3 regions of the Bradyrhizobium sp. USDA 4011 genome follow, and region 2 is predicted to be linked to each of the others. Evidence: riboswitches for the same ligand, from Rfam matches in the RefSeq annotation. Region 2 holds a riboswitch; each other region holds the start of a gene.
The links. A riboswitch is a leader RNA that binds a small molecule or an ion and turns the genes downstream of it on or off. The one in region 2 is predicted to bind glycine.
Positions count from the first base shown of each region.

Region 1 (7,116 bases), 1.4 Mb from region 2:
GGTATCGCCTGTATTGAGAAGCGCCAGAAATGCGGCCAAATTGGCCTGAGCTCCCGAGTGCGCTTGCACATTGGCGAATTGACAGCCGAATAAATTTTTCGCCCGGTAAATTGCCAGCGTCTCGACTTCGTCCACGAACTCGCACCCACCATAGTATCGCCGCCCTGGGTAACCCTCAGCGTACTTATTTGTGAGAACCGATCCTTGAGCAGCCAATACGGCTTCGGAAACGATATTCTCCGACGCGATCAACTCGATCTGGTTTTGCTGACGTGCGAGTTCACGCTCAATTGCCTGGAAAACGGCCGGATCAGGCGACACTCGCGTCGATGGCTCTTGAACATTCACGAGAGATTCCCTTCAACATTCCGGAACGTTAACGGCGAGTCCTCCGCGCGAGGTCTCCCGGTACTTGTCATTCATATCGGCGCCCGTTTGCCGCATCGTTTCGATGACCTGGTCAAGCGAAACCCGATGCTCGCCATCACCGGCGAGGGCCAAGTACGCAGCATTGACCGCCTTTACGGCGCCAAAGGCGTTGCGCTCGATGCATGGGATCTGAACCAAGCCGCCGACCGGATCACAAGTCATCCCCAAGTGATGCTCTATGGCAATCTCGGCGGCGTTCTCGATCTGCTCATTGGTGCCGCCAAGGGCCGCCGTGAGGCCGGCACTTGCCATCCCAGCGGCCGATCCCACTTCACCTTGACATCCAACCTCGGCGCCCGAAATGGAGGCGTTCCGTTTTATGATGCTTCCGATAGCACTTGCCGCAAGCAGGAAGGTACGCAGCCCTTCATGATTCGCATCCTCGCAGAGGTCACGGTAGTAGCGAAGGACAGCTGGGACGACGCCGGCAGCCCCGTTTGTCGGAGCGGTAACGACTCGCCCTCCGGCAGCATTCTCTTCGTTCACCGCGATGGCGAAAGCCGATATGTGGTCGAAGGGGCGGCTGGTTGACCGCGAATTGCTGAGAGCAACCTTCTGCAGCCGTTCGAAAAGAGCACCGGCCCTTCTTCGCACGCGCAGCCCGCCCGGGAGTTCTCCGTCCTGCGCTAGGCCACGATCGATGCACTTCATCATGACAGCGATGATGCGGTCGAGCTCTCGAATTGTCTCTCCCTCGCCGCGGCGGGCAATCTCGTTTGCCTTGACAATATCGGCAATGTTGCAGGAATGAACTCGACATAGCTCCAGAAGGTCGCGCGAGGATCCAAATTCGAAGCCGAGACGATATTCAAGATCGCCTTCCTGTCTTTCGGCGCCAAGTCGCTCAATGAATCCACCACCGACCGAGAACCACACTTCGGACGAAACAACGTTGGTACCTACATCCAACGCCTTGAATTCCATGGCGTTCGGATGCCGGCTGAACTGACGCTTTGTATCGAAAACAATATCTTTCTCCTGCTCGAAGGTAATCCTGCGGCCGCTCGGCAGCTCAATCTGGCGCTCGTTGGTAATTCGTTCGAACAGTCGGCTCGCCTCGTCGGGATCGATGCGATCGGGGGTCTTGCCTGAAAGCCCCAGGACGAGAGCTTTGTCGGTCGCATGACCCTTGCCTGTCCAAGCGAGGGAGCCGAAAATCCTGGCTTCGATCCGCACGACACTATCCTCGCGCCCATCCCTCAGACCACGAACGAATGTCGCAGCGGCTTTCATCGGGCCGACGGTATGTGAAGAAGACGGGCCAATTCCGATCTTGAACAGATCGAAGACGCTTATCGGCAACTTCTTGGTTGCGCCGTCCCTAAGAGCAGAACGAGCTAGCAGTTCAGAATGGAAGTTGGGCGGATTTCGGCTTGTCACGCAAAGCACTCCAGCTTTTTCAGCTATGTTGAGTGCCCCATCTGTTTCTTTGCCTGAGAACGTTATCCCGTCGGCGGATGCAAGCGGCATCTCTTTTCAGATGTTTGGACTGACGCGGTCCTTTTGCCTGAGAGTTTCCTGGGGCGGTTGCTCCTTCGGCGCCGACAACTCGGTCTCTCCCAGCGTCAGATGTTCAGCGTAACGATTCTTCCTTCCCTTTGGCCGAAAGCGCAATCCGACGTGTCGAAAATCGGTGGTTAGGTATGCGCTATCCCGCTCGCTTGTCAAGATACGCCAGCTTGCTTGTGATCTCTGATCGCCAGCGATAGGTGCTGCTCCCTCACGCGCTGTTCTTTGCGGTGTACCTTCCGATCCTCAGGTCTATCGAGCCGCGGAGTCTTGCTTAGCTCGTGCTGATAATTACGACCCCAGCAACACATCTACTGCTCATAATCCTACATTCGACTTGCAGCCGAGTTTGCCGCGCCGGCTACAAGCGCGCCGGCACAGGGCCACCCTTCTTTGTATAGCGAATGTCAAGCTCGTTCGATCACCAATGCGCTGTGAAGTCTGACATCGAGACGTTTTGCTGAGGCACCCTCGTTTTTTAGACAAGTGCGTACAAAAAAGACGCTGGCCTCACCCTCAATTCTCAGTTTCGCTCGAGAGCGCGCTGCGACTCAGTTCGCGATCTATGCGGTTTCTTGACGCGGCGAATCGCAAGAATCTGCAATCTGGTTTGCGTCTTGCCTGTAATCGTCTTGCCAGCAATCTTAAAACTGAAGCGCCACTCGCCTGGCAACGCTTCTCGAATGCTAAATTGTACGCCTCTATATTGCATGAACCATTCCAGCACACGCCCTTTTCTGCCCCCGCGTCGTCCCGGTGCAGATCATCGATTATCAGAATTTTGACACTCGGACGAAAGGTGCCGCCGGTCCTAGGGGACCGGCGGCCAAGTTTAGGGAGGAAACGCCCGTATGGGCAGCGATAGTGAAACTATCGCACGGCACCGCCAATCGCTTGGCGGATATCGAAAGGGTATCTCGGTGGCCGGGCCAGAGGATTATCCGCCGTCTCATCGAATAAAGGTGATACGAGGAGAGCTTCACCTTAACGGCTCAAGTAATTCAATCGAGATTGCAATAAAAGAGAAAGTTACGTACGGGGCGTACTGAGCCCCTTTTTCGCGCTGTCGTATTGCCTCTTCAACAAACAAGATCCTTTCTTTCGCAAGGCTTCGCCTGCAGAGGGAGGGACTCACCTTGTCTTGCCACTCGCACGCGACAGATCCTGCCTGCGGCGACACGACGCACTAGCTTGCCCGCATCTGAGTAGAAAGTCAGCGACTCTGTAACGGCGATGGAGTCCCCCGTATGGACGTCAGTTCTTGGTTTGCTGAAGCCGTTTTTTCGGCTTTCGATCCGAGCTAGATGGCGCAAGTGATGTGGCTTCAACGTCGAGCGAGCCAATTGAAGCCTTTTGCCGAATTCTGAGGAACCTGAGAACGCAATCCTCAGAAATGCTAGAATTTGAATTCTCCTCAGACCACCTTCCAGTTTTCGAGATGCTGCTTCTTCAACGAAAACGAATTTGGTTATGGTCAGTAGGCACGTCCGAAGCCGCCCCACTCATGTCAGGTTCAAGGCGCACCAGACCTGCGGCTAGGTATGAAGCGTATCGAGCACTCTTCCTGTTGTTGCTCAGCTCTCCGCGTCAAGTTCGGCGTCCCCTCAAGCGAAAGCCACGGCTAAGCCGCGCTGTCCTTCCTTCCCGTCAAAGATCTCGTGAGACAGCGCCTATAAGAGGTGGGCGTATCTCACGTTACACTCCTGTGGGCGAGCCGGCGTGGTGCGCAACTTCGTCTCCGATCCTTACGCTCGGAAACTCTTTGCGAGCCGCAAGAAATTCATAAACAGCACCTGGCCATGTTCGGTAAGTACCGACTCCGGATGGAACTATACCCCATAGGTCGGTTGACGCCGATGTGCGAAGGCCATGATCTCACCTTCATCCGAGCGGGCCGTCACAATGAGATGCTGCGCGTTGGAGTCATCCAGTTCGACCGCCAGAGAATGGTAGCGTCCGACGCAAAGTGGGGACGAGAGTTCGCGGAACAACCCTCGGCCATCATGTGTGATGTACGAGGACCGGCCGTGCATGGGGTGACGTGCACGCACTATACGTCCGCCGAAAATGCTTCCAATACACTGGTGCCCAAGGCAAATGCCAAGAATAGGGACGCGACCTGAAAGTTCACGGACGACGGCGGTGGATATGCCGGCCTCCATTGGGCTGCAGGGACCCGGAGAGATGACAACTGCACGCGGCTTGAATCCAACAAGATCGGTGACGCTCACGGCGTCGTTTCGGACCACTTCCGTCTCTTCACCAAGCTTGCGGAAATAGCAAGCAATGTTGAAGACGAATGAGTCGTAGTTGTCGATGATGACAATCACAATGCACCAGGTGGCTCGACGTCAAAAGCGTCAAAGATGCGCTGTGCCTTGGCGAACGTCTCCTCATATTCGGCTTCCGGCCTTGACATCGCCGTGATCCCGCCGCCTGCATGAAACATAGCCAGGCCGTCGTCGATCGTCACAGTACGGATCGCGATGTTCGTGTCCATGTGCCCGTTGAAACCGATGAAGCCGATCGCCCCGCAATAGACCTCTCGCGCCACTCGCTCGATGTCCGCAATGATTTCCATCGATCGCACCTTTGGAGCACCGGTCACCGAGCCTCCCGGAAAGCAGGCGCGAATCAGGCTGACCGCGTCTTCGTCGGCAGCAAGTTCGCCCCTGACCATCGAGACGAGGTGGTGCACCGAGGCATAGGATTCGAGATCGCAGAGTAGCGGAACCTCGACCGAATCCGCAGTGCAAACACGTGACAGATCGTTACGCAACAAGTCGACGATCATAATGTTCTCGGCACGGTCCTTTTCGGACGCAAGGAGGATTTCGGCGCGGCGCTGGTCTTCCTTTGGATCAGCAGAACGCTCGATTGTGCCCTTGATCGGGCGCGTTTCGACCTGTCGTCCGTCAAGTTTCAGGAAGCGTTCCGGCGAACTCGATGCAATGGTCAGCTCGCCGTAGCGCAAGAGGGCCGCAAACGGCGCCGGGTTCAATGACCGCAGCTGGCCGTAGAAGGTGAGCGGATCGAACAGCCGGGACACCCTGGCGCTGAAGCGCTGCGCAATGTTCGCCTGGAAGACGTCCCCGGCCAGGATCAAGCCGATGACGCGCTGGACCGCTGCAATATAGCTTTCGCGGTGAAAGTTCGAATGCCAGACGCCCGCCGTGCCCGGGAGTACGATCCGCGGCAACTTTGGCCTCGCGAGCAGCGCTGCAAATTCGTCGGCACGACGGCGTGCACGCTCGGCGCGTCGAGCGGGGTCCTGCTCCGCCCATCCCGTCGAAACGATCCAGCACCTGTGGTCCCGGTGGTCGAAGCTGACCACCACGTCATAGAAATGCAGGACGGATTGAGGCAGCCGTTGGCCGGGATTTTCGGGCGCCGGCAATCGCTCCAATGTCCTGTTCAGATCGTAAGCAAGGAAGCCGGCGGCGCCGCCCTGAAACGGTGGGAGATCGGGTCGATGCGCTTGTCGATATCTGGCGAGGAGGGTACGAAGCACGGCCCATGGATCGCCCTCAATGGCCTCTCCATTACAACTTGCCTGTCCACCCGTGACCAAATAGGTGCTGAACGGCTCGCAGGCCAGATATGAGTAACGCCCAAGCTGCTCATGCCGTGCCGCGCTATCGAGAAAAGTAAGGTGCGGCCGCTGTGCAAACATCGCAGCGCATTGACAGGCTCAATCCACGGCAACTCGCGCACGTGCATAGGCTATCGGTCGCCGACAACTGATAGGCTGTCACGTTTGCACCGATCGTGATCCCGTCCCGAATGAAGGCAAACTTCGTCCGAAACGTACGGGCCTTCGATACTGATCATCAGGTCAGCCTCCGCCATTTGGTCGGCCGCGCCGAGCAATTTGGTTTAAGCCTGCCATTCCGGCGAAATGCACGTCTTTCGATAGATCGTAGTCGGCGGCAAACCGCAGCTCCCGGACCGGTCGTACGCGCCGGATCGCTTCCTGATACAATCCGTGCGTTTGTACGCTGCGAGCTCCATCTCGCTGTCGAACTCACCATAGACCACGACATCGATGTCGTTGCCGAGTTGATCGCTCTTGCGATTGCGCGCAATCTCGAGCCGGCGTGCATGTGGGATGGTGGTGAGAACCGATAGACCTTCGATAATTTGGTCGATACCGGCCTTGTCCTTGGCTGTGAAGAAGACGATGTGACGGATCATGGTGGCCGCAAACGCGAGTCTCAGGTTGGCCGCATCCTTATATCGGGATCATGGTCGGGGCAATGCCGACGCTGCGTTGACGGCAGACGCTGTTTGACGCTCGTGTGACATCCCGAGGTAACGGAAGCTCGCAAAGAACTTCTACCCGATCAGGACGCGGGAACTGCGAGACGCTCAATGGTCTGAATGTAGCGCGCGAGCAGGTGACAGACTACGTTATGCACGCGGAGCGCTTGCACAATCAGGCGGTGATCCTGATTGGGCCGCGGTCGCCAACCGCTGGTACGCGCCATCGCAAACACCGATCTTGAATTTGCAAGCTGAAGCCCGTCGAGGCTCGCAAGCCGTCGCGGCATCGCGCAGGGCGCCACCAAGGTTTGGTGAAAAGAGCGGCTAGCGACTTCGAATTGTCTGGGGATGGTCTCCTTCGATCAGGGCGAGTTCGATGCGTGCCAAATGGTGAGAGGTGGGCTTTGGCGCCGCATTGCGCAGCGCGACCACTTCGAGCGCTGCGCGCGTCTCGGCGATCTCCCGCACCGAGTTGGCATCGAGCGGAGCAACTCGGACGCCGCGGCGGGGCCGAGCTACGACAAGATGCTGGGCCTCCAATTGCCGAAAGGCCTCGCGCACCGGGGACGTGGCTTGAATTGAATTCCCGCGCGATGTGATCCTGCGGGAGCGGAGCGTCCGGCGGCAGTTCGCCGCTGATGATGCGCTCACCGATTGACTCGGCGATGCGTGCCGCAGTCGTCATGCTTCAGCTGCACTCATCATAGATTATCTATCATAAAAATACATGCATACACATGGGACGTGAGTTAGCATTCATCAATGGTCAATATCATAGATAATTATGGTGATAATCTATGATAATAGGGGTGGGAACCAAGCCTAAATGATTGCGACTAAGGAAGCGGAACGGGACGACGGCAGCAACCACAAGCCGGTCCGCAATGACTGGAAACGCGCCGAGGCCGCAGCACT
Region 1 is NZ_JBSSGG010000001.1:6,090,899-6,098,014, forward strand. It holds gene glyA (serine hydroxymethyltransferase) at 1-348, opposite strand, end outside; gene ACVW1C_RS28735 (L-serine ammonia-lyase) at 361-1,731, opposite strand; glycine riboswitch at 1,848-1,912, opposite strand; glycine riboswitch at 1,915-2,002, opposite strand; partial or broken gene ACVW1C_RS28740 (anthranilate synthase component II) at 3,684-4,268, opposite strand; partial or broken gene pabB (aminodeoxychorismate synthase component I) at 4,265-5,658, opposite strand; partial or broken gene ACVW1C_RS28750 (Dabb family protein) at 5,774-6,132, opposite strand; partial or broken gene ACVW1C_RS28755 (GntR family transcriptional regulator) at 6,282-6,886, opposite strand; gene ACVW1C_RS28760 (hypothetical protein) at 6,974-7,116, opposite strand, start outside.
Region 1: linked by a shared signal. The riboswitch ahead of ACVW1C_RS28735 (L-serine ammonia-lyase) and the one ahead of ACVW1C_RS35550 (D-amino acid dehydrogenase) in region 2 are both predicted to bind glycine.

Region 2 (7,116 bases):
GCGTCGCGCAGCTGCTGGGCGACAACAACCGGCTGCGCCTTGAGCGTGGTGACGTCCCCCGGCGCCATGATGACGATCGGCGTGCCATCATAGCCGGACTCGGCAAGCGCCTTCTTGGCCGCCGCCATGTCGCCGCCCTTCAACAACGTCTCGCCGCCGACCTCGGACGCAAACGGCGTGTCGCAGATGAAGAAGGCGACGCAGGTCTTGTAATACTTGGGATTACCGACCAGCGCGTCGAGCACCTGCTTCTGGTTGACCGCCATCAGCGCCGCCTGGCGAACCTTGATGTTGTCGAACGGCGGATAGAGGAAGTTCATGCGGCCGAGCGTCTGGAAGCCGAACTTGTTCAGCGTCTCGACCTTGAGGTCCTTGTCGCCTTCGAGGATCGGCAACATGTCGAACGACGGGTTCTCCAGGAAATCGATGTCGCCGGACTGCAGCGCGTTCATCGCAGTCTGCGCGTCGGCCATCGTGACCCACTCGACGCGGTCGACCTTCACGACCTTGCCGCCAGCGGTCCAGCTCGCCGGCTCCTTGCGCGGCACGTAGTCGTTGTTCTTGACATAGACCGCCTTCACGCCCGGCTGGAATTCGGCCTGGACGAACTTGAACGGACCCGAGCCGATCTGCTCCGGGATCGGCTTGTCCGGCGGCGTTTCGGCGAGCCGCTTCGGCATCATGAAGGCGACGCGCGACGACGGCTTGCCGATCGAATCTAGCACCAGGCCGTAGGGCTCCTTCAGCTTCAGCGTGATCGTCTTCGCGTCGGTGGCCTCGAGGCTCGCCGTGAAGTCCATCAGCTTCTGGCCCATGCCGTCGACCTTGGCCCAGCGCTTCAGCGAAGCGACGCAGTCTTCCGCGGTCACCGGCGTACCATCGTGCCACTTCAGGCCATCGCGCAGCGTGAACGTGTAAATGAGCTTGTCGTCGGACACCTTCCAGTCGGCCATCTGCGGCTGGATCTTGAAGTTGGAGTCGGTCGCGACCAGCGTGTCGTAGACCATGTAGCCATGGTCTCGCGTGATATAGGCGGTGGTCAGGATCGGATCGATGACGCGCAGATCCGAATGCATCACCGCGGTAATGGTCTTGCCCGCGGCCATGGCCTTCGGCGCAAAGGACAATTCCTGCGGCGCGAACGACAGCGCGAGCGCCGTCAACGCAGCCGCTAGCGTGCCGTGCTTCCAACGCGAGATAGGGAACATGCAATTTCTCCTGACGTGTAACTGGTCAAAGCCGGCTTATTCGTTATGCATGCGGTTCGTTATTTAGGCGAACTAACATGCTGTATGGCTTGTGAAATCGAGACTTGCATCAAGCGCAATGCGCGTCAATCGGTTTCCGGCAGGATCGAACGTATACGAACGAATGAGCGGCAGGTTCAGCGCATTTGACTTTACAAAGTCGTCTTCCGAGCTTTTCGTACGGCACCCGAACGCGTATCGGCGCGCACAAACAACAAGAGAGAAAAGACATGAACCCCGCCAATCTTCCTTTTGATTCCGAAGCGATGCTGCAGGGGCTGCGCAGCTGGGTGGAATGCGAGAGCCCGACATGGGATGCGGCCGCAGTCGAGCGCATGCTCGACCTCGCCGCGCGCGAGATGGCGGTCATGGGTGCGACGATCGAACGCATCGCGGGACGCCAGGGCTTCGCCGGCTGCGTCCGCGCCCGTTTTCCCCATCCGAAACAAGGCCAGCCCGGCATCCTCATCGCCGGCCATCTGGACACCGTGCACCCGGTCGGCACCATCGAAAAGCTGGCGTGGCGGCGCGAAGGCAGCAAGTGCTTCGGGCCTGGTATCTTCGACATGAAGGGCGGCAACTATCTGTCGATCGAGGCGATCCGGCAGTTGGCGCGCGCCTCCTTTACGACGCCGCTGCCGATCACCGTGCTGTTCACGCCCGATGAAGAGGTCGGCACGCCGTCGACGCGCGACATCATCGAGGCTGAAGCCGCGCGCAACAAATACGTGCTGGTGCCGGAGCCCGGACGGCCGAACAACGGCGTCGTCACCGGCCGCTACGCGATTGCGCGCTTCAATCTGGAAGCTGTCGGCAAGCCGAGCCATGCCGGCGCGACGTTGTCCTCCGGCCGTTCCGCGATCCGCGAAATGGCCCGGCAAATCATTGCGATCGACGGCATGACCACCGAAGACTGCACCTTCTCGGTCGGCATCGTGCATGGCGGGCAATGGGTCAATTGCGTCGCAACGACCTGCACCGGCGAAGCGCTCAGCATGGCCAAGCGCCAGGCCGATCTCGACCGCGGCGTCGAGCGCATGCTGGCGCTGTCGGGCACCGCCAACGACGTGACCTTCAAGGTGACGCGCGGCGTCACCCGCCCGGTATGGGAGCCGGATGCCGGCACCATGGCGCTCTATGAAAAGGCCAAGGGCCTTGCAGCGGCGATGGGCCTCGATCTGCCGCACGGCAGCGCGGGCGGCGGATCGGACGGCAACTTCACCGGTGCGATGGGCATCCCGACCCTCGACGGCCTCGGCGTTCGCGGCGCCGATGCACATACGCTCAACGAGCATATCGAGATCGAGAGCCTCGCAGAGCGCGGCCGCCTGATGGCGGCGCTGCTGGCGACGCTGGACTGACATCGATTTGCACTGCACAACACGTTGGCACTGCCGGATCGAAATTTAGCCTTGTCCATTTTTGAGGCTTCGCCTACGGTCCGGCCGTCCAACGCGACGATGCGGGAGAGATCGAAGCCACAACGTTCGTGTTGTTGCTTCGGCGCCGACGGAGCAACCGCCCCGGAAACTCTCAGGCAAAAGGACTGTATCGTCAGGACGATCTGGAGAGAGACGGACACGACCGCATCAAGGGCCGTGACGTCCACCGAAGGGGATAGTCTGTCATCCGGCCCAGGCCCGATGCGGATCAAGCTCTCAGGTACCGTGACAGATGGGGCGCCGACGCCGGTGTCACCGGTGGTTCGGCGACTCTAACCCACGGGAGCCTGAAGACCACCATGCCTCACATCGCAATCATTGGCGCCGGCATCACCGGCGTGACGACGGCCTATGCCCTGCTCGAACGCGGCTACCGGGTGACTGTCCTCGACAGGCATCGCTACGCCGCGATGGAAACTTCGTTCGCCAACGGCGGACAGCTTTCCGCCAGCAACGCCGAAGTCTGGAACAGCGCCGCGACCATTCTCAAGGGGCTGCGCTGGATGCTTCGAAGCGACGCGCCGCTGCTTATGAATCCGAAGCCGAGCTGGCACAAATATTCCTGGATCGGCGAGTTCGTCGGCCACATCGGCCGCTATCGCACCAACACCATCGAGACCACGCGGCTCGCAATCGAAGCGCGCAAGCATCTGTTCTCGATCGCACAGCGCGAGAACATCGCCTTCGATCTCGAACGCCGCGGCATCCTGCACGTCTATCACGACAAGGCCGGCTTCGAGGCGGGCCTGCGCGTCAACACGCTGCTGCAACAAGGCGGGCTCGACCGCCTGCCGGTGACGGCGGACGAAATCCGCAACATCGAGCCCGCGCTGCAGACGACCTGCTATGGCGGCTTCTTCACGCCATCGGACGCAACCGGCGATATCCACAAGTTCACGCGCGGCCTTGCCGACGCATGCATCCGCCGCGGCGCAACCTTTGTCCATGAAGCCGACGTCGACGCGATCGCGCGCGGCGACAACGGTTTCCACATCAGCTGGAACGAAGCCGCTTCGCACGATGCTGGCGTCGCGACGCGACATGAGTTGCAGGCGGACGGCATCGTCATTTGCGCCGGCGTCGCGAGCCGGCACTTCGCAGGCCTGCTCAACGACCGCGTCAACGTCTATCCGGTGAAGGGCTATTCGATCACCGTGCAGCTCGATGCGCCGCAAAGCCAGGACGCTGCGCCAACCGTCAGCCTGCTCGATGAAGCCGCGAAGATCGTCACCAGCCGGCTCGGCGCCGACCGCTTCCGCGTCGCCGGCACCGCCGAGTTCAATGGCTTCAACCGCGACATTCGCGCCGACCGCATCCAGCCGCTGGTGGATTGGGTGCGGCAGCATTTTCCCGGCATCGACACGTCGAGGGTCGTGCCGTGGGCCGGCCTGCGCCCGATGATGCCGAACATGATGCCGGTGGTGCGCGCCGGAAGGTTTCCGGGCGTGTTCTACAACACCGGCCATGGTCATCTCGGCTGGACGCTGTCCGCCGCGACGGCGCAGATGGTGGCAGGCGCGATTGATGACTGGCGCGACCTCGACGCGCCCTCGATGGTGCCGTCGCAGGTCGATGCGACCGAGACCGCCCGCGCAGCTTTCCCCTAATTATCCAGCCGACGAGGAAGAATATGAGCGTATTTGCGTGTGGCCAAGTCGGAATTCGCTGAGAAACACCGCATGACAACGACTAGCGTCATATTGGGGAAAAGCGCTTCAGCGCGGGAGGGGACAATGCGCATTGGGGTGGCGGACACGCGTGAGATGCTGACCAAGCCGGATCAGATTGCCGCGGAGCTGTGCGCGGCCGTCGATCGAAACTTCGACGATCAGATCGCATTCCTGTCGCGCATGGTGCAGTTCCGCAGCTTGCGCGGACAGGAAGCACCGCAACAACGTTGGCTGGCCGAGCAATTCGCAAAGCGCCGCTACGACGTCGATGCGTTCAGCCTTGCCGACGTCAACCTGATGAGCCATCCGAAGGCTGCGCCAATGGACGGCATCGATCTTGCCGGATCGCAGCAGGTCGTTGCGACGCTCAACAGCAAAGGCGGCGGACGCAACCTGATCCTGCAAGGTCATATCGACGTCGTCCCGGAGGGGCCCGCTGACCTTTGGGACCGGCCGCCGTTCGCGGGCGCCGTGCACGACGGCTGGATGTTCGGGCGTGGCGCGCAAGACATGAAGGCCGGTGTCTCGGCCATGATCTTCGCGCTCGATGCGATCCGCGATGCCGGCTATGCCCCGGCCGGACGCGTCCATCTGCAGACCGTGACCGAGGAAGAGAGCACCGGCAACGGCGCGCTTTCGACCTTGATGCGCGGCTATCGCGCCGACGCCTGCCTCATTCCAGAGCCAACCGGACACACGCTCACGCGCGCCCAGGTCGGCGCCGTCTGGTTCCGCCTGCGCGTCCGCGGCACGCCGGTGCATGTCGCCTATTCCGAGGCCGGTACCAGCGCGATCCTGTCGGCGATGCATCTGGTGCGCGCGTTTCAGGATTACACCAAGGCGCTCAATGCCCGGGCGCTCGACAACAGCTGGTTCCGCAGCGTCAAGAATCCGATCAAGTTCAACGTCGGGATCATCAAAGGCGGCGATTGGGCCAGTTCGACCGCGGCCTGGTGCGAGCTGGATTGCCGGCTCGGCCTCTTGCCGGGCGAAACACCACAGCAGGCGATGCGCGGCATCGAGGAATGCCTGACTGAGGCGCACAAGGCCGATGACTTCCTGTCCGACAATCCGGCCGAGCTGGTGTGGAGTGGCTTCCAGGCGGACGCAGCGGTGTGCGAGCCCGGCAGCGAAGCGGAAGCAGCTCTGTCCGCCGCCCATCACTCCGTCTTCCAGGCTCCAATGCAGGAGCGGCTGTCCACGGCCGTCAACGACACCCGCTACTATTGCGTCGACTACGGCATCCCCGCACTTTGCTATGGTCCTTACGGTATCGGCCCGCATGCGTTCAACGAACGTGTCGAGCTCGACAGCCTTCGCAAGACGACGCAGAGCATCGCACTGTTCGTCGCCAACTGGTGCGGCGTGATGCGAGCGTGAATGGACTTGTCGTTTCAGGTCGGTGGCGCATTGCGCCATGTGCAATTCGAAATAGCAGCTTCAAACCAAGGGAGGCTTCCAACGGCCTGAACCGCGCCTTGATATAACGTCGCCATTGGCACAGTATTTGCCTGCAAATTCATCACGTTCGCGCTAGCCTTGAGACAAGACGCAGAAGCGCATGAGACACATCACGGGGACACTATGAGTATGATGCGGCCCAGCCTTCGCTTCGCACCATCTGACGGCAGGAGATAGCAACGATGCTCGGCTATCTGCTCCGCCGCATCCTCGCCGCCATTCCCGTGATGGGCGTGGTGGCTCTGTTCGTGTTCCTGTTGCTGCGGCTGACGCCGGGCGATCCGGCCGCCATTCTCGCCGGCGACAATGCGACGCCGGAACAGCTCGATCGCATCCGCACCTCGCTTGGTCTCAACGAGCCGATCTACATCCAGTTCTATACCTGGGTCGCCAAGCTGCTGCACGGCGACCTCGGCGTCTCCCTGATCTCGAACAAGCCGATCCTGGAGATGATCGGTCCGCGCCTCGAGCCCTCGATCTCGGTCGCGCTGGCCACCATCGTCCTCTCGATCCTGGTGGCGGTGCCGCTCGGCGTGATCGCGGCGTGGAAGCACGGCACCTGGATCGACCGCTGCGTGATGGGGCTTTCAGTGCTCGGCTTCTCGGTGCCGGTGTTCGTGATCGGCTATGTGCTGATCCAGGTGTTCGCGATCGATCTGCGCTGGGTGCCGGTGCAGGGCTTCAAGAGCATCTCGGCCGGCTTCGGTCCGTTCTTCGAGCGCATCATCCTGCCGACCTGCACCCTCTCCTTCATCTACGTCGCGTTGATCGCACGCATGACGCGGGCCTCGATGCTCGACGTGCTGGGTGAGGATTACGTGCGCACCGCGCGCGCCAAGGGCATCGGCGAGACCGGCGTGCTGCTGCGCCATGCGCTGCGCAACGCCGCGGTTCCGGTCATCACCGTGATCGGTTCCGGTTTCGCGCTGCTGATCTCGGGCGTCGTCGTCACCGAGAGCGTGTTCAACCTGCCCGGCATCGGCCGTCTCACCGTCGATGCGGTGCTGGCGCGCGACTATCCGGTGATCCAGGCCATGATCCTCTTGACGTCGGGCATCTATGTCGCAGTCAATCTGCTCATCGACGTTGCCTACACCCTGCTCGATCCTCGTATCCGGTACTGAGCAATGGCGATCGAAACCCTTCCCGAATCCTCCATCCCCGTCACCCGGCCGTTCCGCGTCAAGTTCGGCTTCCTGGCGTCGACGCCGATCATCGCGGTTGCGACGATCTGCCTCGTCCTGATCATCCTGATGGCGATCTTCGCGCCACTGCTTGCGCCGCACGATCCGCTGT
Region 2 is NZ_JBSSGG010000001.1:7,526,607-7,533,722, reverse strand. It holds gene ACVW1C_RS35560 (ABC transporter substrate-binding protein) at 1-1,208, opposite strand, end outside; gene ACVW1C_RS35555 (M20/M25/M40 family metallo-hydrolase) at 1,478-2,608, shown strand; glycine riboswitch at 2,701-2,806, shown strand; glycine riboswitch at 2,810-2,923, shown strand; gene ACVW1C_RS35550 (D-amino acid dehydrogenase) at 2,989-4,296, shown strand; gene ACVW1C_RS35545 (ArgE/DapE family deacylase) at 4,453-5,739, shown strand; gene ACVW1C_RS35540 (ABC transporter permease) at 6,003-6,944, shown strand; gene ACVW1C_RS35535 (ABC transporter permease) at 6,948-7,116, shown strand, end outside.

Region 3 (7,116 bases), 150 kb from region 2:
GCGGGATGCAGAAGGTCTTGTGCAGATTGAGATGGCTGACATCGGCGCCGTAATCGCCGGGCCGCGACAGCCCGACCTGCGCGTTCATGTTGGCGCCGTCGAGATAGACCTGGCCGCCATGCGCATGCACGATGTCGCAGATCTCGCTGATATGCTCCTCGAACACGCCGTGGGTCGACGGATAGGTGATCATGACGGCGGCGAGATTGGCCGAATGCTTCTCCGCCTTGGCGCGCAGATCATTGACGTCGACATCGCCGCGCGCATCGCACGCGACAACCACGACGTCCATGCCTACCATCGCGGCCGAGGCCGGATTGGTGCCGTGCGCGGAGGAGGGGATCAGGCACACCTTGCGGTGCGGCTCGCCGCGCGCGAGGTGATAGCCACGGATGGCCAGCAACCCGGCATATTCGCCCTGCGCGCCGGAATTCGGCTGCAGCGAGATCGCGTCATAGCCGGTGATGTCGCACAGCCACTGCTCCAGCCGCTTGAACAGCGCGTGATAACCCTTGGCCTGATCCGCAGGCGCGAACGGATGCAGGTTGCCGAACGCCGGCCAGGTCAGCGGGATCATCTCGGTGGTGGCGTTGAGCTTCATTGTGCAGGAGCCGAGCGGGATCATCGCGCGGTCGAGCGCGAGGTCGCGATCGCTGAGCTTGCGCATGTAGCGCAGCAGCTCGGTCTCCGAACGGTGGGTGTTGAATACCGGGTGGGTGAGAAATGCGCTGGTGCGGCGCAGCTCCTTCGGCAGCGCCTCGCGTGCGGCCGCCTCGATCTCGGCGAAGCTGAGCTTGCCGCCGAACACGCGCCACACCGCTTCGACGGTCTCCGGCGTCGTGGTCTCGTCGAGCGCGATACCGAGCGTGGTTGCGCCGATGCGCAGATTGATCCGCTCCGCCTGCGCGCGGGAGACGATCTCGATCTGCTTGCTTCCGGCCTCGACCGTCACGGTGTCGAAGAATGCCTCGCTGGTCGGCGCAAAGCCGAGCTTGCGCAGGCCGGCGGCGAGCACGGTGGCGCGGCGATGCACGCTGCGCGCGATGTGCGTCAGGCCTTCCGGGCCGTGATACACCGCATACATCGAAGCGATCACGGCGAGCAGCACCTGCGCAGTACAGATGTTGGAGGTCGCCTTCTCTCGGCGGATATGCTGCTCGCGGGTCTGCAGCGCCAGCCGATAGGCCGGTGCACCGCGCGAATCCACCGAGAGGCCAACGATGCGGCCGGGCAGCGAGCGCTTCAGCGTGTCGCGCACGGCCATGTAGGCGGCGTGCGGTCCGCCATAACCCATCGGCACGCCGAACCGCTGCGCCGAACCGATGGCGATGTCGGCGCCGAGCTCGCCGGGCGAGGTCAGCAAAGCCAGCGACAGCAGGTCCGCGGCCACGATCGCAAGCGCACCCTTGGCGTGCAGCGATGCGATCGCGGGCCGGAGGTCGCGCACCGCGCCTGTCGTGCCCGGATATTGCAGCAGCGCGCCGAGCACGTCGGCCTTGTCGAGCTCGGTCAGGGGATCGCCGACCACAAGCGCCCAGCCCAATGGGGCGGCGCGCGTGCGCATCACCGCCAGCGTCTGCGGATGAACTTCCTTGTCGACGAAGAACACCTTTGCCTTCACCTGCGAGTGGCGCTCGGCGAGCGCCATTGCTTCGGCGGCGGCGGTCGCCTCGTCGAGCAACGAGGCGTTGGCGACGTCGAGCCCGGTGAGGTCGCAGATCATGGTCTGGAAATTGAACAAGGCTTCGAGCCGCCCCTGGCTGATCTCCGGCTGGTACGGCGTATAGGCGGTGTACCAGGCCGGGTTCTCCAGGATGTTGCGCTGGATCACCGCGGGCAGGATGGTGCCGGAATAGCCCTGGCCAATCAGCGAGGTGAAGGTCTGGTTCTGCGCGGCGAGCTCGCTCATATGCGCGAGCGCTTCGGTTTCGCTCAGCGCCCGGCCGAGATCGAGCGGCGCCTTCTGAAGGATCGACGCCGGCAACGTCTCGTTCATCAGCGCCTGCAGGCTCGCGGCGCCGACCGTTTCCAGCATCGCGTTGATGTCGCGCGGGGATGGCCCGATGTGGCGGCGGACGAAATCGGTGGCGGCTTCGTTGATCGGCTTGAAGGGCGCGTTCATGGGCTGATCCTCGGATGATCCGTTAGGCGGTGTGCGCGGCGTAGGCGGCCTCGTCCATCAGGCCGCCGAGTTCGCCCTTGTCGGCAATCTTGAGCTTGAAGAACCAGGCCTTGCCGCCGGCATCCGAATTGACCAGCGCGGGCTCGGCCGCGAGCGCCTCGTTGACCTCGATCACTTCGCCGGTGATCGGCGCGTAGACGTCGGAGGCGGCCTTGACGGATTCGACGACCGCGGCGGCCTCGGCTTTCTTCAGGCTGCGGCCGACCTTGGGCAGTTCGACGAACACGACGTCGCCGAGCTGCGACTGCGCGTAGTCGGTGATCCCGATCGTGGCGACGTCGCCCTCGATGCGGAGCCATTCGTGGTCGGACGTGTACAGCGTCGTCATGGGGATCGATCCTTTGGCGTTTAGCGTTTGTAGGTATTGGGGACGAAGGGCGTGGCGGCGACCTTGAGCGGGAGCCGTTGGCCGCGCACTTCGGCGAAAACCGTGGTGCCGAGCGCGGAAAGGGATGTCGGCAGATAGCCCATCGCGACCGGCGCATTGAGGCTCGGGCCGAAGCCGCCCGACGTCACCTTGCCGATCGGCTCGGCCGAGGTGGCGTCGGCAAACAGCAAGGCGCCTTCGCGCACCGGGGCGCGGCCGTCGGGCTTGAGACCGACGCGGCGGCGAGCAGCGCCTTGGGCGAATTGCGCGAGAATCTTGTCGGCACCGGGGAAACCGCCGGCGCGGGCGCCGCCGCTGCGGCGGACTTTCTGCACCGACCATTCCAGCGCACCCTCGACCGGCGTCGTCGTGGTGTCGATATCGTGACCGTAGAGACAGAGCCCGGCCTCGAGCCGCAGACTGTCGCGCGCGCCGAGCCCGATCGGCAGCACGTCGGGATTGTCGAGCAGCGCTTTGGCAAGGCCTTCGGCATCGGCCGCGGGGACAGAAATCTCGAACCCGTCCTCACCTGTATAGCCGGAGCGCGAGACAAACCAGACGCGATGGTCAACCATCCAGTTGTAACGGTCGACCAAGTGTGGACCCGCATCCATGAACTTCATGGACGGCGCCGCTGCGCAGAATTTGGCCAGCACGGCTTCTGCCTTCGGACCCTGAAGCGCGATCAGCGCGCGATCGGTTAGCGAATCGATGATGCAGTCATCGGAGAGGTGTGCGCGCAGGTGCGCCTCGTCCTCTTCCTTGCAGGCGGCGTTTACGACCAGGAACAGGTGATCGCCGAAGAAATTGGCGACCATCAGATCGTCCAGGATCCCACCATCGGCATTGGTGAACTGGGCGTAGCGTTGCCGCCCTGGGGCAAGTCCCACAATGTCTTGCGGCACTAGTCTCTCGAGCGCGCGGGCCGCGTCCTCGACATTGCCCGATTTCGGCCGCAGCGCGAGCTGGCCCATGTGCGACACGTCGAACAGGCCCGCTTCCTTGCGGGTGTGCAGGTGCTCCTTCAGCACGCCGGTCGTGTATTGCACCGGCATGTCATAGCCGGCGAACGGCACCATCTTGGCGCCGCGCGCCAGATGCAGCGCGTGCAGCGGGGTCTGTTTCAGCGGGGAGGTTTCGCACGCAAGCATCACAGGGCCCTCGCGGTTCCCGCGGGGACCTATTTCCCCTTGAGAAACCTGCAGAAAGCCCCATCTGTCGCTGTGCCTGAGAGTATTATCCCGTCGGCGGACGCATCGGGGAGAACCCCAGCGCCTCTTTCCAGATGTTAGACGTCACGCGGTCCTTTTGCCTGAGAGTTTCCGGGGCGGTTGCTCCTTCGGCGCCGGCGGTAAGGCCGGTCTCTCCCGACGTGACTAGTAACAGGTAGGTAGAAAACACGGCGTCACCAGGACTGTCAACGCAGCTCTCGCTGCTATCCAATGGGCTTTGTGCTGCCGCGGCAAGCCCATGATCCGCCTGCACAGTTTCTGGACACCGCAGCTGGCAATGTCTAAAAGCGTTCGGCCGGAAAATGACGCCTTTTTGCGGCTGGCCGGCCCCTTTTTCCGATTGGATGAACATGAGCAGCGTCAACGACATCAGGTCGACATTTCTGAACTTCTTCAAGGAGAACGGCCACGAGATCGTGGCGTCGTCGCCACTGGTTCCGCGCAACGACCCGACCCTGATGTTCACCAACGCCGGCATGGTGCAGTTCAAGAACGTCTTCACCGGCGTCGAGAAGCGCGGCTATCAGCGCGCCACGACGTCGCAGAAGTGCGTCCGCGCCGGCGGCAAGCACAACGACCTCGACAACGTCGGCTACACCGCGCGCCATCTCACTTTCTTCGAGATGCTCGGCAACTTCTCGTTCGGCGACTACTTCAAGGAGCGCGCGATCGAGCTCGCCTGGAATCTGATCACCAAGGATTTCGGGCTGAAGAAGGACAAGCTGCTCGTCACCGTCTACCACACCGACGACGAGGCAGCGGGCTACTGGAAGAAGATCGCGGGCTTCTCGGACGATCGCATCATCCGCATCCCGACCTCGGACAATTTCTGGGCGATGGGCGATACCGGACCGTGCGGTCCGTGCTCCGAGATCTTCATCGATCGCGGCGAGCACATCTGGGGCGGACCTCCGGGCAGCCCGGAAGAGGACGGCGATCGCTTCCTCGAATTCTGGAACCTGGTGTTCATGCAGTACGAGCAGGTGACGAAGGAGGAGCGCGTGGCGCTGCCGCGTCCCTCGATCGACACCGGCATGGGGCTTGAGCGCATGGCCTGCATCCTGCAGGGCGTCGAGAGCGTATTCGAGACCGATCTGTTCCGCCACCTGATCGATGCGGCCGCCTCGGCCCTCGGCCATGGGCCGAACCCGCAGAACGTGGCGTCGTACCGGGTGATCGCTGACCATCTGCGCTCCTCGGCGTTCCTGATTGCCGACGGCGTGCTGCCGTCGAATGAGGGCCGCGGCTATGTGCTGCGCCGGATCATGCGCCGCGCGATGCGCCACGCGCAGCTTCTGGGTGCGAGCGAGCCGCTGATGCATCGGCTGGTCTGGGCGCTGGTCCGCGAGATGGGCCAGGCCTATCCGGACCTGGTGCGCGCGGAGAAGCTGATCGAGGAGACGTTGCAGCTGGAAGAGACGCGCTTCCGCAAGACGCTGGTGCGCGGCCTTTCGATCCTCGACGAGAAGAGCGCCGGCCTCAAGAAGGGCGACATGTTCGACGGCGACACCGCGTTCACGCTGTACGACACCTACGGATTCCCGCTGGACCTGACGCAGGATGCGCTGAAGTCGCGCGGCATCAGCGTCGACCAGGCATCGTTCACCGACGCGATGAACCGCCAGCGCGAGAAGGCGCGCGCCTCCTGGGCAGGCTCCGGCGAGGCGGCGACCGAGACCATCTGGTTCCCGCTCCGTGAGAAGCTCGGTGCGACCGAATTCCTCGGCTATGAGACCGAGAGCGCGGAAGGCGTGGTGACGGCATTGGTCAAGGACGGCGCCGAGGTCGACGGCCTCAAAGCCGGCGAGACCGGCGCGATCGTGCTGAACCAGACGCCATTCTATGCCGAGTCCGGTGGTCAGGTCGGCGATGTCGGCATCCTCACCGGCGAGGGCGTCAAGTTCCGCGTCACCGACATGCAAAAGAAGGCCGGCGACCTGTTCGTGCATGTCGGCACGGTGGAGCAGGGCACCCTGAACGTCGGCACCGCCCTGCAGCTCGAGGTCGACCACGCCAGGCGCTCGTCGATCCGCGCCAACCACTCGGCGACACATCTGCTGCACGAGGCGCTGCGCCAGGTGCTCGGCGATCACATCGCGCAACGCGGCTCGCTGGTCGCGCCCGATCGCCTGCGCTTCGATTTCGTGCACCCGAAGCCGATTACGCCGGAAGAGCTCGCCCGGGTCGAGGACATCGCCAACGATGTCGTGCTCGAGAATGACGAGGTGACGACCCGCGTCATGGGTGTCGACGACGCCCGCGAGGCCGGTGCGCGCGCGCTGTTCGGCGAGAAGTATGGCGACGAGGTTCGCGTCGTCTCGATGGGCAAGAGCGCCCGCGAGCACGGCCAGAACGCGCTCGGCTGGTCGGTCGAGCTCTGCGGCGGCACCCATGTTCGTCGCACCGGCGACATCGGCCTGATTTCGGTGACCAGCGAGAGCGCGGTCGCGTCCGGCGTCCGCCGCATCGAGGCGCTGACCGGACATCATGCGCGCAGGCACGCCAACGACACCATGACGCTGGCGAAGACCGCGGCGGCCGAGCTGCGCACCACGATCGAGGATGTGCCGTCGCGCATCGCAGCCCTGATGGAAGAGCGCAAGAAGCTCGAGCGCGACCTGTCGGATGCCCGCAAGAAGCTCGCGATGGGCGGCGGAGCGTCGTCGAATGGTGCGGCCTCCGGCGTTCGCGAGGTCGGCAACGTCAAGCTGCTCGCGCGCGCGGTCGAAGGCGTCGAGACCAAGGACCTGAAGAGCCTCGTCGACGACGGCAAGAAGCAGATCGGCTCCGGCGTGGTCGCGATCGTCGGGGTCACCGAGGACGGCAAGGCCGGCATCGTGGTCGGCGTCACCGCCGACCTGACCTCGCGCTTCAACGCGGTCGAGCTGGTGCGCAAGGGCTCGGAGGTGCTCGGCGGCAAGGGTGGCGGTGGCCGGCCCGATATGGCGCAGGCCGGCGGGCCCGACGGTGCCAAGGCCGACGCCGCGCTGTCGGCGATCGAGCAAGCCATGACTCAACAGGCATCGGCTGGCGCCTGACGGAGAGGCTGATCGTGGCGACGGCTCCGGGAAAGCCCACGATCAGCGATCCCGGACTGCGGGGGCGTCTCTACGAGCTGCTCGAGCAGGACCACCTGCCATATTCGGTCGGAGCGCGATTTGTCCGGCTCGTCGTCGCGATCATCACCGTCGATGTGCTGGCGGCGATCCTGGCGTCGGTGCCGGAGATCGATGCCCAGTTCTGGTGGCTGTTCACGGCGATCGAGATCACCGCGGTGACCGCCTTCGCGCTGGAATATGCCGCGCGGCTCTGGAGCGTGGTCGGCCGCTCGCTGC
Region 3 is NZ_JBSSGG010000001.1:7,376,758-7,383,873, forward strand. It holds gene gcvP (aminomethyl-transferring glycine dehydrogenase) at 1-2,122, opposite strand, end outside; gene gcvH (glycine cleavage system protein GcvH) at 2,145-2,510, opposite strand; gene gcvT (glycine cleavage system aminomethyltransferase GcvT) at 2,531-3,700, opposite strand; glycine riboswitch at 3,841-3,929, opposite strand; gene alaS (alanine--tRNA ligase) at 4,132-6,819, shown strand; gene ACVW1C_RS34795 (cyclic nucleotide-gated ion channel) at 6,831-7,116, shown strand, end outside.
Region 3: linked by a shared signal. The riboswitch ahead of gcvT (glycine cleavage system aminomethyltransferase GcvT) and the one ahead of ACVW1C_RS35550 (D-amino acid dehydrogenase) in region 2 are both predicted to bind glycine.